DNA from 4 places in the Modicisalibacter sp. 'Wilcox' genome. Region 1 is predicted to be linked to each of the others. Evidence: predicted binding sites of a transcription regulator. Region 1 holds the regulator's gene; each other region holds the start of a gene.
The links. Region 1 encodes FNR, which switches genes on or off when oxygen is low (the NO sensors DNR and NnrR bind a similar motif). Its sites were predicted from a motif close to TTGATNTANATCAA; they were not measured.

Region 1 (4,356 bases):
TCGATGCCCTGGTGGCCGACGGCCGCCTGGAGGCCGAGTTCGCCGCGGATCTCGGCGAGGCGCTGTCGCTGTTCGCCGAGCTGCGTCTCAACCAGCAGCTGGCCCGGCTCGAGGGCCATGCAAGGCCCGAGGACGACGCCAACCTGGTGGTGGTCCAGCGGCTGTCGACGCTGGAGCGTGACCTGCTGCGCGAGGCGCTGCACCTGGTCAAGGAGTTCAAGCAGCGCCTGTCGTACCGCTTTCATCTGGAGTATTCGTGATGCTGCGATCCCTGCGCCGGGCGGCCGACCGCCGTCGTCAGATCAACGGGCGTTACGGCTGGCTGTTCAACCCGTACACCGGCGACGAGCTGGTGGCCATCGACTGCGAGACCACCGGACTCGACCCGCGCACCGCCGAGCTGGTGTCGCTGGCGGCCGTCTGCATCAAGGGCGATCGGGTGCTGACCAGCGGGGCGCTGGACCTGCGCCTGCAGCGCCCGGCGAGCCTCGGTGCCGACTCGATCAAGATCCACGGGCTGCGCGGCGTGGATCTCAACGACGGCCTGCCGGTGGACGAGGCGCTGGAGGCGCTGCTCGACTTCATCGGCAATCGGCCGCTGCTGGGCTGGTGCGTGGACTTCGACATCGCGGTGATCAACCGCCACCTGCGGCCGCGCTTCGGCTTCGACCTGCCCAACGCCACCGTCGACCTGGCCCAGGCGTATCGTCGCCGGATGCGGCGCACCCAGCCGCAGGTCGAGCCGCACATGGCGTTCGAGAGTGTCGCCCGGTCGCTGAAGGTACCGCTGATGCAGCGCCATACCGCGCTCGGGGATGCGGTGACCACCGCGCTGATGTATGTCCGCCTGAAGCAGGGGGCCTGCGAGGCCGTCTAGGGACGGGCGTGGGGGGCCGACAATCAACCAATAAAAAGGAAGGAGAATTCGGGTGCTGGAGTTGCAGAATCTGTGTCTGTTCGCGGGGCTGGGCCTGGTGCTGTTCGTGTGCGCGAGGTACGCCCGTCGCACCCACGAGCTGCGCAGCGTGGTGCTGTTCTGGGAGCGCCGGCTGGTGCTGACCCGCCAGGAAACGCACCTGCAGCGGGCCGGGGTGGTGCTGCTGTCGCTGGGTGTGGCGCTGCGCTATCTGCTGGTGCTGCAGGGCGCGTGACGCCGCGCCACGGGCGTCGCAACTGACCGGAGGGGGTGGTAGCATAGGCGCGCCTTCCATTTCCCCGCGTGTCGCCTTTCCCATGCAAGCACTTACCGGTACCCAGAAACGCGAGTTCAACAAGCTGCAGAAACGCCTGCGTCGCCAGGTCGGCAACGCCATCATCGACTACGGCATGATCGGCGAGGGCGACAAGGTGATGGTCTGCCTGTCGGGCGGCAAGGATTCCTACACCATGCTGGAAATCCTGCGCAACCTGCAGCGCAATGCGCCGGTGAACTTCTCGCTGGTGGCGGTCAACCTGGACCAGAAGCAGCCCGGCTTCCCCGAGCACGTCCTGCCGAACTACCTCGACGGCATCGGGGTCGACTATCACATCCTCGAGCGTGATACCTATTCGGTGGTCAAGGAGAAGACGCCGGAGGGCAAGACCACCTGTGCGTTGTGCTCGCGACTGCGGCGCGGCTCGCTGTACGGCTTCGCCGAGGAGATCGGCGCGACCAAGGTGGCGCTGGGCCACCATCGCGAGGACATCCTCGAGACGCTGTTCCTCAACATGTTCTACGGCGGCAGCCTCAAGGCGATGCCGCCCAAGCTGCTATCCGACGACGGCAAGAACATCGTCATCCGCCCGCTCGCCTACTGCCGCGAGGCCGACATCGCCGAGTTCGCACGGCTGATGGAATTCCCGATCATTCCCTGCAACCTGTGCGGCTCGCAGCCCAACCTGCAGCGTCAGGTGGTCAAGGAGATGCTCGCCGAGTGGGAGAAGACGCACCCCGGGCGACTGGAGACGATGTTCAAGGCGGTGACCAACGTCGCGCCGTCGCAGCTCGCCGATCGTGAGCTGTTCGACTTCGCGGGGCTCGAGGCGAAGCAGCAGCGGTTGAACGCCTCGCGCATCGAGGCGTTCGACCTGCTGGCCCGGGAGGCCTGAACCGCGGCGCGCAATGCGCGCCGGCTCAGTGCTCGTGATCGCCGGCCGCCAGGGCCTCCAGGGCGTCGAGGTCGAGGATGTGCACCTCGCGGCCCTGCACGTCCACCAGCTTGTGCTGCTGGAAACGGCCGATGATGCGGCTGACGGTCTCCACCGCCAGGCCCAGGTAGTTGCCGATATCGGCGCGGGCCATCGACAGGCGGAAGCTGTAGGGCGAGTAGCCACGGCGGCGGAAGCGCGACGACAGGTTGACGATGAAGCTCGCCAGGCGCTCGTCGGCGGTCTTGCGCGACAGCAGGCGCAGCATGCGGCGGTCGTCGCGCAGCTCCTTGCTCATGCTGCGGTAGAGCTGGTTGCGCAGCTCCGGCAGTGTCTCGGAGAGCTGGTCGAGGCGATCGAAGGGGATCTCGCAGACCGTGGTGGTCTCCAGGGCGATGATACTGCCGGGATAGTGCTTCTCGTCGATGCCGTCGAGCCCCACGAGCTCGCTGGGCAGGTAGAAGTTGGTCAGCTGGTCCTCGCCGTCGCCCTCGCTGGTAATCTGCTTGAGACTCCCCGAGCGCACCGCGAAGACGCTGGTGAAGGCATCCCCCTGGCGCAGCAGCGCCTCGCCTTTCTTGAGCGGCGCACGGCGCTGGATGATCGCCTCGAAGCGGTCCATCTGGTTGAATTCCAGCGCCAGCGGCAGGCACAGGGAACTCAGGCTGCAGGTCTGGCAGCGGGCTTCCTGCAGCCGGGGGCGGCGGGCGTGAAGGGCGTGACTCGCCATGTGGGTCTCCCGAACGATCAAGACTCTTTCCCTATGGTAGTCCCTATGCGGGGCAATAATCGATGAGGGATTCATTAAAGTTTGCTGTTAGAGAATCCGGGAGTGGCGACCCTGGTGACCGCTGGTGCGAGTATCGAAGGCCATCGCCAGGTGGCGCACCAGCAGCCGGCCCAGCGGCGTGACCGCGAGCCGGTTGCCGTGGCGCGTGATCAGGCCGTCGCGCTCGGCCGGCGCCAGGGCGCGCAGCGAGTCGGCCAGACAGGCCGCGGCGTCGAGGCCGAAACGCTCGCCGACGGCGTCCAGATCCAGTGCCAGGTCGCACATCAGGCGCTGAATCACGAAGGCGCGCAGGCGGTCGTCGGCGGTACGGCGCAGACCCCGGGCGGTGGGCAGGCGGCCGGCGTCCAGGGCGGCCTCGTAGTCGTCCAGGCGCACCGGGTTCTGGGCGTAGCAGTCGTCGAGGTGGCTGATCGCCGAGACGCCCAGCCCCACCAGGTCGCATTCGCCGTGGGTGGTGTAGCCCTGGAAGTTGCGATGCAGCCGCCCCTCGCGCTGGGCGACGGCCAGGCTGTCGTCGGGGCGGGCGAAATGGTCCAGGCCGATGTGCACGTAGCCGGCCGCATCCAGCCGCTCCCGGGTGTCCATGAGCATGGCCAGCTTCTCCTCGGGAGCCGGCAGGGCACCGGCGTCGATGCGCCGCTGGGGCTTGAAGCGCTCCGGCAGGTGGGCGTAGTTGAAGATCGACAGCCGCGCCGGGGCCATGGCGATGACCTGCTCCAGGGTGTCGGCGAAGGTGGTGCGGGTCTGGTGCGGCAGGCCGAGGATCAGGTCGAGATTGAGCGAGTGGAACCCCAGCCGGTGCGCCTCCTCGACCAGGTTCTCGGTCAGCTGGCGCGGCTGCACGCGGTTGATGGCACGCTGCACCTCGGGATCCAGGTCCTGCACGCCGAGGCTGATGCGGTTGAAGCCCAGCGCCTGCAGGTGGCGCAGGGTGAGCACATCGGCCTCGCGCGGATCGATCTCGATGGCATAGTCGCGATCGGCCGCGCTGGACAGCCCGAAGCGGGCGTGCAGGCGGTCGATCAGGTCGCTCATCTGGCCCAGGGTCAGGAAGGTCGGCGTGCCGCCGCCCCAGTGCAGCTGGCGCACCTCGCGGCCGGTGTCGAGGTGGCGCGAGGTCAGCACCATCTCGCGATCCAGGCGGCTCAGGTAGCCTTCGCTCAGCGAGGTGTCCTTGGTGGCGATCTTGTTGCAGGCGCAGTAGAAGCAGATCCGGCGGCAGAACGGGATATGCACGTAGAGCGACAGCGGCCGCCCCGAGGCATTGCTGCGGGTCAGCGCCTCGATGTAATCCTCGGCGCCGAACGCCGGCGAGAAGTCCAGCGCGGTCGGGTAGGAGGTATAGCGCGGCCCCGCGTGCGCATAGCGGCGAATCAGCTCGGCTTCGCGGGCGGCGGCAACGGGGGGATCGACGGCGATGGCGGACATGACGGACTCTC
Region 2 (4,356 bases), on a different contig from region 1:
GGAGGGCGAGTTCACGCTGACAAACCGCGTTCGCTGCCGCCCAGGCAGCCTGCTTATCCTTCCTTCTTCCCCGGCGGCTGAAAGGCCCGCTTGTCGTCGGGCAGGCGCACCATGTCGCCAAGCTCCAGATCGCCGAAGGACTTCATGCGTTCGCCGCTGTCGGGGTCGATCAGCGCGACCACCTCGCCGATGCTGGTGGCGTCGCGGTAGGCCTCGACGCGCACGCGCACGCTGACACCGCGATAGCGGCCGGTGAGGATGCTGCCGGGGTGGGGTTCACCGTAGTCGTTGGGGTCCTTGGCGTAATGCGCGCTGACGCTCTCGGCGCCGGGGGAATCCCATTCGATGTGCTTGTGCATGAAAATCTCCTGTTGCGGGGTGGAGTTACCGTCAGGGTAGCGCGCCAGGCGCGGCTCGCCCATGGGGGTGGCGGACATTCGGTCGTTAAGCCAGTGTTAAGACGAATGCGCTGTGCTGGGGTGGCGAATTGACGCTAACGCGTGGCCGTCCGGCGGCCATGCCTCGGTAACGGGAGGTACCCGATGTCGCTGGCCCATATTCATCCCATGCTGGTCCATTTTCCCATCGTGCTCTGGATGCTGGCCGTGGCCTGTCAGGGGCTGGTGGTGTTGCGCGGCGAGACGTTCGAGCGGCGACGCAGCTGGCAGAAGGCGTCGCTGTGGCTGCTGGTGCTGGGCACGCTCGGCGGGCTTGTCGCGGCCGGTTTCGGCGATGCGGCCTTCGATATCGCCCGGGAGAAGGGCTTCCCCACGGCGCCCATCGAGGCCCACGAGGAACTGGCGATGACCACGCTGACCGTGTTCGGGCTGCTCACCCTGGTCCAGGCGGTGATCTACTGGCGGCGGATCGCCCTCAACCGGGCGCTGTCCTGGGTCATGCCGCTGGCGGGCCTGGCAGGGGTCGTGCTGATGCTGATGACCGCGGATCGCGGCGGCGATCTGGTCTACGAGATCGGCGTCAACGTCGCGGCGGCACATCCCTGACGGCGTCTGCGCGCAGCCCCGGCCGACATGCCGGGGCTGGCTGACACGGACTCAGAAGCGGAAGCTGAGTCCGCCCATCACCACCACCGGATCGATCTCGACGTTGGCGTCGTAGTTCACGCCGCCGACGGTGGCGGTGGCGTCGCTGTTGATGTCGAGATACCAGGCGGCGGCGTTGAGCGCCCAGTGCTCGTCGATCAGCAGGTCGACGCCGACCTGGGCGGCGGCGCCCCAGGAATCGTCGAGGTTGAGCTTGCCGACATCGAGTGTCTCGTCGGAGAAGTGGGTGTAGTTGATGCCGGCGCCGAGATAGGGCTGCACGCGCGAGGTGGTGCCGCCCAGCGGGTAGTACTGCAGGGTCAGGGTCGGCGGCAGGTGCTTGGTGGAGGCGAGGTTGTCGCCGTTGAGCGCGATGTCGTGCTCGAAGGGCTGGGCGGCGAGCAGCTCGATACCCAGCTTGTCGGTGAAGCGGTAGCCGAGGGTGAAGGCGAAGGCGCTGTCGTCACCGACATCGACGTCGAGCCCCAGGTCGCTGAAGCGGCCGTTGTCGCCGGTGGGGTCGACCTTGGCGATGCCGAAGCGGGTGAACAGGTCGCCCTGGCCATAGGCGAGGGCGGAGGCGCTGGTCATCAGGCCGGCGGCGAGCAGGGCGGCGGAAAGCAGGGCGGGGGTGCGCATCTCGAAGTCTCCTGAGCAGAGGTGGATCATGGCCGCGCGAGGGGACGCGCCGCCGGGACAAGCTCCGCAACAATAGCCCTTCAATTTGTGTGGGTATTTGCGCTGGGACAAGTTCCGGGTCGGGTCGTGCGCCCGGCACTTGCGAAATTTGTTTCAGGTCAAGAAACGACGACCCCGCCGGGGCGAGGCACCGGCGGGGTCGTCGTGAGGCGGGTGGCGCTTACTTCTTGCGGGCGCGCTTGCGCTCGTTCTCGGTCAGCAGCTTCTTGCGCAGACGGATGTGGTTGGGCGTGATCTCGACGAGCTCGTCGTCGTCGATGAACTCGATCGCCTGCTCGAGGGTGAAGCGCACCGGCGGGGTCAGGACGATGTTCTCGTCGTTGCCGGAGGCGCGCATGTTGTCGAGCTTCTTGGCCTTGGTGGGGTTGACCACCATGTCGTCGGCGCGGTTGTTGATGCCCACCAGCATGCCTTCGTAGACCTCGGTGCCGTGCTCGATGATCAGCTTGCCGCGATCCTGCAGGGCGTAGAGGGCGTAGGCCAGCGCCTTGCCGGGCACCATCGAGACCAGCACGCCGTTGCGCCGTTCGATGGCGGCGTCGGGCTTGAGCGGGCCGTAGTGGTCGAAGCGGCTGGTGAGGATGCCGGTGCCCGAGGTCAGCGTCAGGAACTGGCCGCGGAAGCCGATCAGCCCGCGCGCGGGGATGATGAAGTCCAGCCGCACACGCCCCTTGCCGTCGGGGTTCATGTTGGTCATCTCGCCCTTGCGGTAGCCGAGCTCTTCCATCACCGCGCCCTGGTGCTGCTCCTCGCAGTCGATGATGACCTCTTCGTACGGCTCCTGCCGGACGCCGTCGATCTCCTTGATGATGACTTCCGGGCGGCCCACGGCCAGCTCGTAGCCTTCGCGACGCATGGTCTCGATCAGCACCGACAGGTGCAGCTCACCGCGCCCGGAGACGGTGAACTTCTCGGGCGACTCGCCCTGCTCGACGCGCAGCGCGACGTTGTGGATCAGCTCCTGCTCGAGGCGGTCGCGGATGTTGCGGCTGGTGACGAACTTGCCGTCCTTGCCGGCGAACGGCGAGTCGTTGACCTGGAAGGTCATCGACACGGTGGGTTCGTCGACGGTCAGCGGCGGCAGTGCCTCGACGGCGTTCGGGTCGCACAGCGTGTCGGAGATCGCCAGATCCTCGATGCCGGTGATGCAGATGATGTCGCCGGCTTCCGCCTGCTCGGTCTGCACCCGCTCGAGGCCCATGTGGGTCATCACCTGGCCGATCTTGCCACGGCGGCTCTTGCCCTCCTTGGTGAGCACCGTGACCTGCTGGTTGGGGCTGACGCTGCCGCGCTTGATGCGACCCAGGCCGATGACGCCGACGTAGCTCGAGTAGTCGAGCGCCGAGATCTGCATCTGGAAGGGGCCGTCGAGCTCGACCTTGGGCGGCTCGACGATGTCGATGATCGACTGGAACATCGGCGTCATGTCGTCGGCGAGGGCGTCCGGCTCGGGGCCAGCGATGCCGTTGAGCGCCGAGCAGTAGATGATCGGGAAGTCGAGCTGCTCGTCGGAGGCGCCGAGGTTGTCGAACAGGTCGAAGATCTGGTCGATCACCCAGTCGGGGCGAGCGCCGGGGCGGTCGATCTTGTTGACCACCACGATCGGCTTCAAGCCCTGGTCGAAGGCCTTCTGGGTGACGAAGCGGGTCTGCGGCATCGGGCCATCGACGGCGTCGACCAGCAGCAGCACCGAGTCGACCATCGACATCACGCGCTCCACCTCGCCGCCGAAGTCGGCGTGTCCCGGGGTGTCGACGATGTTGATGTGATAGACCTGGTCGTCGGGTGCCTGCCAGCGGATCGCCGTGTTCTTGGCCAGGATGGTGATGCCGCGTTCCTTTTCCTGGTCGTTGGAGTCCATGATGCGCTCCTGCCCCTCGGCCTTGCGGTCCAGGGTGCCGGACTGCTGGAGGAGCTTGTCGACCAGGGTGGTCTTGCCGTGGTCGACGTGAGCGATGATGGCTATGTTGCGAAGTTTCTCGATCACGACGGGATCCTGCAGGGAAAATAGGGGGCGCATTATAGTGGCTAGCCCCCGGCTACTGCCACCATTCGCCACGGCTTTCGACCACTTTGTCGCTGTCTTGACCCTCGTCAAGCCGTCGGGGCGGCCTTGTTTCTAGTCTGGAGAGGCACGGTTTCGAGACGACTCGCGAGGAGGTAGACGATGAAGGCATGGCTCTTGGGTGGCTTGCTGGCCGCATCGCTGGGCCTGGGTTCCGGCCTGGCGCTGGCTCACGGCAACGAGGACGGCCGGTTCGGTCATGGCGGCTATGGACCGGGCATGATGGGCGGCTACGGTGCCGGCATGGGCCCCGGGATGATGGGTGGCTACGGTGCCGGCATGGGGCCCGGCATGATGGGCGGCTACGGCGCCGGCATGGGCCCCGGCATGATGGGCGGCTATGGTCCCGGGATGATGGGCGGCTACGGCCCGGGCATGGGCCCCGGCATGATGGACGACGATGGCGATGACGCCGGCGGCTGGTATGGCCGCGGCATGGCGGGCGACCCGGCATGGCTGCAGGGGCCGCAGCGCGAGAAGCTGCGCCAGCTCCAGCGCGACTTCTACAAGGAACAGCAGCCGTTGATGGAACAGATGATGCAGCAGCGG
Region 3 (4,356 bases), on a different contig from region 1:
TTCAGTTCGCCAGCGATATGACATGCACGCTGTCCTCCAGGTGGTCGCGTTCGAGATAGCCGATGGCGCCGGGGGTCGTGGCCACCTGGTGCAGCATGGTCTGCTGATCGTCGGCCTGATGCGGTGCCTGCCCGGTGCCCGAGAAGACGGCGCGGTCCCAGGCCAGTTGCAGCTGATGGGGGTAGACGTTGAGCCGTGACTTGACGAAACGCTTGTGCACGGGGTGATCGCCCGGCAGCACGTAGACGTCGACGCTGCGGCCGTCCGGCCAGGTGCGCTGGCGCATGGCGAAGATGGCGCGGGCCATGTCGTGGGAGAGGGTGTCTATCTCGACATCCGGATTGGCGATCACCACCACCTCGTCCGCGCCGGCCACGCCCCCGGGCAGCCAGAACAGCCACAGCCACAGCCACCACCAGGCGCGCCCTCGGCCGACCGGCAGGTGGCGAGAATCGGGGAGAACGCGGTCGGCGCGATATCCGGCCGCTTGCCGCGCGGCGGAAATGGCGTGTCGTGTGCTCCCTGCCCGTCTCGAGGTCATGCCGCGATTCCGTCGCCCCATCGTCGTGTCGTCGTCACGTGCTGCTCCCGCCCAGGTACTTTTTTCATACTAGCGTGTCCCGGGAATTCGTCATCAGCACAGGTTTTTTATCCGGATTGCTGAAGAAAAGGCCTGCTGAATGCCCCGACATTTTTTATGAAAATGGTTAAGTAAACTTCAGGGTTTTTGTATTGAGTTTCCCCTTCGCCGGGTAACGGCTTTTCTCAGTCGGGAGGCTAGAGGATGACAAGATAAGGGGGTGTCGGCAATATTATGAAGTGCTGTGGATAAAAAAAATCACATGGGTTAACAGGCGCGGCCGCCCCGGCTGACGGGAGCGGCAACGAGGGTCGGCGTCGCCAGAGCATGACGCGGGTCAACGCGCGTCACGGCGGGCCTGACTAGACTCGGCGAGTCGGGAGCGAACCTTCGGGAGGCCGCCATGCGCGCGATGCAACTGCAACAGCTCGGTAGTGTGTCCCGCCGGGGGGCGCTCCTCGTGTGTCGCGAGGTGCCGGAGCCGAGCCCCGGCCCGGGTCAGGTGCTCATCGAGGTGGCGGTCTGCGGTGTCTGTCACACCGAGCTCGACGAGATCGAGGGGCGGTTGCCGCCGCCGCATCTGCCCGTCATTCCGGGACATCAGGTCGTGGGGCGCATCATCGGCGTCGGCGAGGGCGTGGATCGTCGGCGGCTCAATGAGCGCGTCGGCGTCGGCTGGATCGCCTCGGCCTGCGGCGACTGTCCGGCGTGTCGGGAAGGGCGCGAGAACCTGTGCCCCGAGTACACGGCCACCGGGTGCGATGTCGACGGCGGCTATGCCCAGCGGATGGTGGTGGATGCGCGCTTCGCCTGCCCGATGCCGGAGACGCTGGATGCCGCCGAAGCGGCGCCGCTGCTGTGCGCGGGGGCCATCGGCTACCGTGCCCTGCGTCTGGCGGCGCTCGACAACGGCGAACCGCTGGGCCTGACCGGCTTCGGCGGCAGTGCCCATCTGGTGCTGCAGATGGCCCGGCATCGCTATCCGGATTCGCCGCTGTACGTCTTCGCGCGCAACGCCGCGGAGCGGGAGTTCGCCCGACAGCTGGGGGCACACTGGACCGGACATACCCATGAGCGGCCGCCGCGCCCGCCGGCGGCCATCATCGACACGACCCCGGCCTGGGAACCGATCGTCGCCGCGCTCGAGTATCTGGCGCCGGGCGGGCGGCTGGTGGTCAATGCGATTCGCAAGGAACGCCGCGATCTCGAGGCCCTGCTGGGGCTGGATTACCCGACGCATCTCTGGCGGGAAAAGTCCCTGCAGTCGGTGGCCAACGTCACGCGGCGGGATATCGTCGAGTGCCTGGCGCTGGCCGCGGAGATCGGCCTGCGGCCCACGGTGCGCTGCTTCGACCTGGAGGACGCCAACCAGGCGCTTCTCGAACTCAAGACCCGCGCGGTGCGCGGGGCCAAGGTACTGCGAATCGGTTCCTGATTGCGCCACTGCCGCGCCGGACCGTCAGGCCCGGCGCGGCGTGAATCACTGGATGTCGAGGCGCCGGCGACGGGCTTCCCGCAGCTTGGGAAGGACCAGTTCCAGCATGCCGTCCTTGAAGGAGGCGCTGGCGTTGTCGGCATCGATGTCACCGGGCAGGGTCAGCGTGCGAGCGAAGGACGACTGGGCGATCTCGCTGCGATAGAACTCGCCGTTTTCCTCCTCCTCGGTGCTCTTGTGCTCGCCCTTGATGGTGACTCGATTGTCACTGATCGACACGTCCAGCTCGTCGCGCGAGATGCCGGGGATCTCGGCACGCAGCACGAATTCGTTGTCGCGTTCGATGAGGTCGACCCGCGGTGCCCGCGGGGCGGCAAGGTCGAAGCGGTCCCAGGCCTGGCGTTCCCGGAACAGCGGACGCATCCAGCCACGATCGAAGAAGCGCTCCAGCATGTGGTCGAACTCCTCGAAGGGGGTGAGTGCCTGGCCACTCGAGCGCGGCGTGGGCGATGACTCGCGTGCGGGCGTGGCTTCCTTCATCTCGCTGACGTTGCTCGTGTCACTGCTTGGCTTGGCCATGATGACCCTCCCGCCATGGTGGCGATCCGGAAAAGGTGAACGGTGTGAACAAGCCCTTGCCGGCTTGCGGATAAAAGATAGTCACGGGACGCAGGGAGGTGGCTTGATGGGCGTCAAGACTCGGTCGTGGCGGCCGGTGAATCGCGGCGGAAGATGACAGGGCGCAAGGCTCTGCTACCTTGAGGAGGCGATCCGGGAGCAGCAGGCTGCAGGAGGTGACATGCGCTACGAGCTCTACTACTGGCCGACCATTCAGGGGCGCGGCGAGTTCGTGCGTCTGGCGCTCGAGGATGCCGGTGCCGACTATATCGACGTGGGCAACGCCTCGGATGCCGGTATCACCGAGATCAGCGAGTTCCTGGACGGCGAGAGCACGCTCTACCCGCCGTTCGCGCCGCCGTTTCTCAGGGCCGGCGAGATCCTCGTCTCCCACGTGGCCAACATCCTGCAGTTCCTGGGGCCGCGGTTGGGGCTGGTGCCCGAGGGTGACGCGATCCGGCTCTGGGCCCACGGGCTTCAGCTCACCGTGACCGACTTCGTCGCCGAGATCCACGATGTCCACCACCCGATCAGTTCCGACGACTACTACGAGGCGCAGCGCGATACCGCCCAGGCGCGCGCCGAGGCGTTCCTCGAATCACGCCTTCCCCGCTTCCTCGGCTATTTCGAGCAGGTGATCGCGCAGAATCCCGGCAGCGACGACTGCCTGGTGGAGGGCGGGCACAGCTATGTCGACCTGTCGCTGTTCCAGGTCGTCAGTGGCCTGCGTTATGCCTTTCCGCGGGCCATGGAGGGCGCGATGCCCAATCACCCGGGCATCGCCGCGCTGGTCAGCCGGGTCGCCCGCCGCGAGCGCATCGCCGCCTACCTGAGTTCCGAGCGCCGGCTGCCGTTCAGCGAGCAGGGCATCTTTCGCCACTACCCCGAGCTGGACTCGCCACCGCCGACCTAGCCGGAGCAACCCGGCGGTGCGGAAGTACCCCTGCGGTTTTTTCGCGCCCCGACTGGCCACGGACCGCCCAACGATGGTAGAACGCCAGCGTAGGTCGGCCGGGTCGCGCACAACAACGCCAATCCATGACTCGCCGAGCATCCCCTCGGGCTCCGGGCTTTCAAGGTATCAGGACTGGCATGTTTCTCGACGATTTCCATACGGTGGCGGAAGGCTGGATCCGTATCACCGCCGCGCAGGCGAGCCGCTTCGCCAAGCAGATGGCCGGTGACTACAACCCCCTCCATGATGCAAAAGCGCGACGCTTCTGCGTTCCCGGTGACCTGCTCTTCGCGCTGGTGCTGGCGCGTCACGGGCTCTCTCAACGCATGACCTTCCACTTCCGCGGCATGGTCGGCGACGACGTTCCGCTGGCGGTCGAGGAACACGACGATGGCACGCTGCAGGTGGTCGATGCCGCCGGCAAGGCGTTCCTGGTGGTCGAGCGTGGCGGTGCCATCAGCCACGATGACGTCGCCATCGAGGCCTTCACCCGCCGCTACATCGCCTTTTCCGGGCGCAATTTCCCGCATTTCCTCAAGCCCCTGCTGGAGGAAAACGGCGTGATGTTCAACCCCCGGCGGCCGCTGGTGATCTACGACAGCATGGGTTTCACTCTCGACGCCTTGCCCGATGCCAGCCTGGCGGTGGAGTTCGACGGGGCCTCGTTCGAGGTCCAGGGCAAGCGCGGCGAGGCCCGCCTGGCCTTCCGCATGACCGCCGGCGGCGAGCCGATCGGCACCGGCGCCAAGAAGCTGGTGGTCAGCGGGC
Region 4 (4,356 bases), on a different contig from region 1:
TTGAGCCGGCACCATCTCTATAGGTCGTCGATTTTCTTTTGATCTCTAGAACGGCGGCCGCAATATCTGTTTCGCGTTTACGCTCCAGTTCGAGAATTCGTTCCTTTTCTCTCTTCATCGCTGGAACGGTTTCTTCGAGAATTTTTCGAAGTAGTATCAGTGGCGACAAAGCCACCATGAGCACGTATCCCACAACGCGCCAGATGGGATGATCGCCAATCGGATCGTTGCGATATTCGATGCCAATTCTTTCGGCAGCCTTGATCGAATTTTTCACCTGCTCCTTTGTACACTCTGGGTCCAAATCAAAGATGTCTTCTGCATACAACTCTGATTGTCCGTTCTTGTACAGGGGGCCATTGTGAAATTTCCCGTACTTTCCGAAGACCCTCTTATTGTGGAATAGGCCATGCAGCCTCTGCTCATCGTGTAGTGCGCTGTCTGACCAAGCCCAAAGAAGAACGCGATCTACGAGTCCGCCATCATTCTTCTCGCCGTAGTTCAGGCGTTCTTCGAGTGAATCTTGGCTGGTGTAACCAAGTTTATAGAATTTCCCCCACTTTGTTTTCATGCGTGCGTAGTACATGTATCCAGCGGGATTTCGCATGGCATTAGCACTCTCAAAGTCACTACAACTACGCCGCATCATGTTTTCCTCGAAATATCATCTTTTTATCAGTTAACAAAAGCGCAAAAACACTGCTCATCACTTGCTGCCCAACAGCTGTATTATTTAGCATGCTCGATATTTCACTTGAACGTGCACGCACGTTCAACAATGTTATGCTCCGCGACCGACCACACTTTATTTCATTGAAAACCCAATAAATCAAGTATAGATCGCCTAGTATAACGCCAATCATTGTGCATGCTGCATATCCCCAACAAACGCTTTCGCCCTTTTTCTGGCATGTCGGCTTTAGGTCGCCAGCGGCCGAAAGCAACTTATCATTATATACTAATAATACTCGGGCGAACAGAAGCGGACTCTAAGATGACCTTGATAAAACGATGGCAGCACCGGCCCCGCCTACTCTTCTCCTTGGCTGCTAGAAGAGGATAACTCCTATAGTTCATTTGATCATCTGGGACCCGACAATTTAGGCTTTCCACTTCATGCGCCAGCAGCATTTACACCATCCGAGGGCCTTGATTTTTTGTCTTTTCCTTCCGGGACAAACCGAGCACGGCCGTACTTTTTACGCGGGACTCAATTGAGCTCCACCCTAGGTAATAGTTTCCCCCATTAGAAAACGACTTAATAGACAAAAGGCCGCTAGATTTAATATTTTCAATTGGCACTGACTCATAATTTGCGGACAGAATAATGACCGAATTTTTAGGTGAAGGCCTTTGCCTCCAGAAACGACTATTTGGGAGGAATGACATTGCCACCCCCTGTAATGGAGCGCCAATTCTTATATAATTATCTAAAACCCCCTCAATTTTTTTTGAACTAGGAGTTACCTCATCTGTAACTGCATCAGCGGAGTACTCAGATAGAGGATTCCTGCTGTTTATTTCAGTAACAATCACAGCAACTCCACTACTTCGGAAAACAAGGCATGGAAGTTGCTTTATATAGAACACAGTTCCTCTTGTCCTGAGCTTCTCTGCATGTTCCTTCGCTGACGCCAAAGTGGTATGCATGCAACCAGGATAATAATGAGACACCCATGTACTGTGCCAAGCATTCCTTCCTGTGCACACATAATAAATCATTCCTTTTGAAATACTCTTCACTGCTTTTGAATCAAGGCTTCGGGGAGAGATAAGCTCTAGCTGCATATACATACCTATGAGTTATTGGAACACCCGACTTTTGACTGGATGGACGTGTCACCTCGTCTCTCCACATTAATTTCCTCACATCGCTCATTTCCAAACTTATTGAAAACCCTGAATTCTAGGCATCAAGCATATTACTTGTTCCGAATAAATATTAGGCGAGCGCACCTTCTGCCTTTTCCGCTATCCGCTTTGGGTCGATAGCGAACGTCACTCCACAAGCTCCGTCACCTTGCGGGCATCAAATGCCAGCCGCCCAGCAATCGCCTGCATCTCATCGACCGGCCGTTCATAGCTCCAGGCTACATCGGCGATATCAGGCAGCGAGTAATAGGTGGTATCACCCTTGAACGGACAGTGGGTAACGGTAGAGGAAATCGAGAATTTCGATATATTCACATCCGCACGCGGCAGATAGTGTCTCGGTGGATAACCACGCTCGCGCAGTTCGATGGCCTTGCAGGTATCGGCAATCAGAATGTCGCCGTCGAAAATGCGAACCCGGCGGGTATGCGGATGCAGGGTAATGCGCGTTTCGGCGGTGTGATCGGCCATCGTCAGTCCCTTGCTGGTCGGCTGGTTCCTCAGCCTAGAATTAGGGATACATAATGTCACCGCCTGGAGACAATTTCACTTCGGCTTTTGATCTAGGTCGATCTTTCAAGAATGATCCGCTCGGCATCAGCCAAGCCATCCCACGCTTGGCGCCAACGCCCCGGCCCGCCATGATGGTGGCGCTCATAAGCTGCGGGAGACTCTCGGGATGAACCAGACACCACGCGTACTGGCACCACTGACGGAACTCGGCGGCCGCTCCGTGCTGTTCGTAATGGCGGCGGACGCCGAATACGGCCCGCATCTGCGGGAGCGTTTCACGCCCTTGATGATCGGCGTGGGGCCGGTCGAGGCGGCGGTGGAACTCACTGCCGCGCTGACGGAGCTTTCAGCGCGCGGGCAACGGCCGGACCTGGTGGTATCGCTGGGCTCGGCGGGCAGCCGGGATCTCGAGCAGACCGAGGTCTATCAGGCGACCTCGGTGGCCTACCGCGACATGGACGCCTCGCCGCTGGGCTTCGAGAAAGGCATCACACCCTTCCTCGACCTGCCGGCCACCCTGCCCCTGCCGCTGCGCATTCCCGGGATTCGCGAGGCCACGCTCTCGACCGGCGCCGATATCGTCTCGGGCGCGGCCTATGGCGCCATCACCGCCGACATGGTGGACATGGAGAGCTACGCCTGCCTGCGCGCCTGCACCCGCTTCGGGGTGCCGCTGGCGGTGCTGCGCGGCATCTCCGACGGCAAGGCGGAGCTCAATCACGTCGACGACTGGACGGCCTATCTGCACATCATCGACGAGAAGTTGGCCGCCGCCGTGGATCGGCTGGGTGAGGCGATCGGCAAGGGCTTGTTGCCGCGCTGAAGCCTCCGGCGCGCGTCATGCGTCCTCCAGGAACTGACCCGCGAACGTCTGGAACGTGGGCGTCTCGTAGCCAGAGCGCCACAGCAGGCGCGTGCTGACGGTGCCCATCTCCAGCGTGGCCAGATCGTCCGGCACGCGGCACAGTTCCAGCACGCTGCGCGGCAGCAGGGTGACGCAGGAACCCGCAGCAACGGCCGCCACCATGGCATGGTAGGAGCCGAGCTCCTGGATGTGCCATTCGCTTCCGGCGACGATGCCGAGCCGCTGCTCCGCCATGGCGCGGTAGGTGCAGCCCGGCTTGAAGGCCGCCAGGGTGCGGGTGCCAAGCTCCGCCGGCGCGGTGGCCTTGGCGTCGACGGGCGGCAGCAGCAGCAACAGCGATTCCTCCCAGACCGGCGCGCTCTGCAGCCCCATCTCGGCCAGGGCTGGCTCGTTCTCGAGCTCGGCGGGCAGGGCCACGAAGGCGCAGTCCAGCCGCCCGTCGCGCACCTGTTCCACCAGCGGCCCCGTGGGGCCGGTGCTGACCTCGAGCCGGGTCGCCGGATGGGCGCGGTTGAAGGCCGCCAGCGGCGCCGGCAGCCGGCTGGCCGCCGTGCTCTCCATACTGCCGATGCGCAGGCTGCCGCCATCGCCGCCGCCCACGGCCTGCCGGGCCTCGTCCTCCAGCGCCAGCAGGCGCTGCGCGTAGGCCAAGAAGCGCTGCCCCGCCGTCGAAAGCGTGATGCGCTTGCCGAGGCGAATGAACAGTTCCGCGTCCAGCTCCGCCTCCAGCTGCTGGATGCGCGTCGTGACGTTGGAAGGCGCACGCCCGAGCCGCGCGGCGGCGCGGGTCACGCTCAGCTCGGCGGCGACGGCCTCGAAGATTCTCAGGGTTTCCAGATCCACACCATTCGCCTTTTGAAATTCATTGATCTATTTTATTCTCAAATTGAGAATAAATGAAAGCCATCGTTCCCGCACTCGTGGAGGCCGTTCCCATGACTTCGTCGAATCCTCTGACCGACCGGCTGGGCATCCAGCCAATCATCCAGGCGCCCATGGCCGGCGTGGCCACGCCGGAGTTGGCGGCGGCCGTGTCGAATGCCGGCGGCCTGGGCTCCCTGGGTATCGGCGCCAGCGGCGTCGATAAGGCTCGGGCGATGATCGAG

Region 2: G7A98_RS02195 (OmpW family outer membrane protein) is a predicted target of FNR. The motif match lies at 1,831-1,844, and genes of this name have one in related genera.
Region 3: G7A98_RS01600 (Hsp20/alpha crystallin family protein) is a predicted target of FNR. The motif match lies at 2,698-2,711, and genes of this name have one in related genera.
Region 4: G7A98_RS01430 (DUF427 domain-containing protein) is a predicted target of FNR. The motif match lies at 2,431-2,444, and genes of this name have one in related genera.

Annotation. Positions count from the first base shown of each region.
Region 1 is NZ_WNXF01000003.1:189,620-193,975, forward strand. It holds gene G7A98_RS04255 (DUF294 nucleotidyltransferase-like domain-containing protein) at 1-260, shown strand, start outside; gene G7A98_RS04260 (3'-5' exonuclease) at 260-877, shown strand; gene G7A98_RS04265 (hypothetical protein) at 930-1,151, shown strand; gene ttcA (tRNA 2-thiocytidine(32) synthetase TtcA) at 1,234-2,088, shown strand; gene fnr (fumarate/nitrate reduction transcriptional regulator Fnr) at 2,114-2,857, opposite strand; gene hemN (oxygen-independent coproporphyrinogen III oxidase) at 2,945-4,345, opposite strand.
Region 2 is NZ_WNXF01000002.1:52,807-57,162, reverse strand. It holds gene G7A98_RS02205 (hypothetical protein) at 54-359, opposite strand; gene G7A98_RS02200 (DUF2231 domain-containing protein) at 543-1,004, shown strand; gene G7A98_RS02195 (OmpW family outer membrane protein) at 1,056-1,682, opposite strand; gene typA (translational GTPase TypA) at 1,903-3,729, opposite strand; gene G7A98_RS16575 (periplasmic heavy metal sensor) at 3,910-4,356, shown strand, end outside.
Region 3 is NZ_WNXF01000001.1:364,936-369,291, reverse strand. It holds gene G7A98_RS01615 (hypothetical protein) at 1-24, opposite strand, end outside; gene G7A98_RS01610 (substrate-binding domain-containing protein) at 2-541, opposite strand; gene G7A98_RS01605 (zinc-dependent alcohol dehydrogenase family protein) at 984-2,015, shown strand; gene G7A98_RS01600 (Hsp20/alpha crystallin family protein) at 2,061-2,594, opposite strand; gene G7A98_RS01595 (glutathione S-transferase) at 2,815-3,546, shown strand; gene G7A98_RS01590 (DUF3581 family protein) at 3,726-4,356, shown strand, end outside.
Region 4 is NZ_WNXF01000001.1:331,273-335,628, forward strand. It holds gene G7A98_RS01425 (leucine-rich repeat domain-containing protein) at 1-586, opposite strand, end outside; gene G7A98_RS01430 (DUF427 domain-containing protein) at 1,999-2,343, opposite strand; gene G7A98_RS01435 (5'-methylthioadenosine/S-adenosylhomocysteine nucleosidase) at 2,552-3,208, shown strand; gene G7A98_RS01440 (LysR substrate-binding domain-containing protein) at 3,224-4,093, opposite strand; gene G7A98_RS01445 (nitronate monooxygenase) at 4,186-4,356, shown strand, end outside.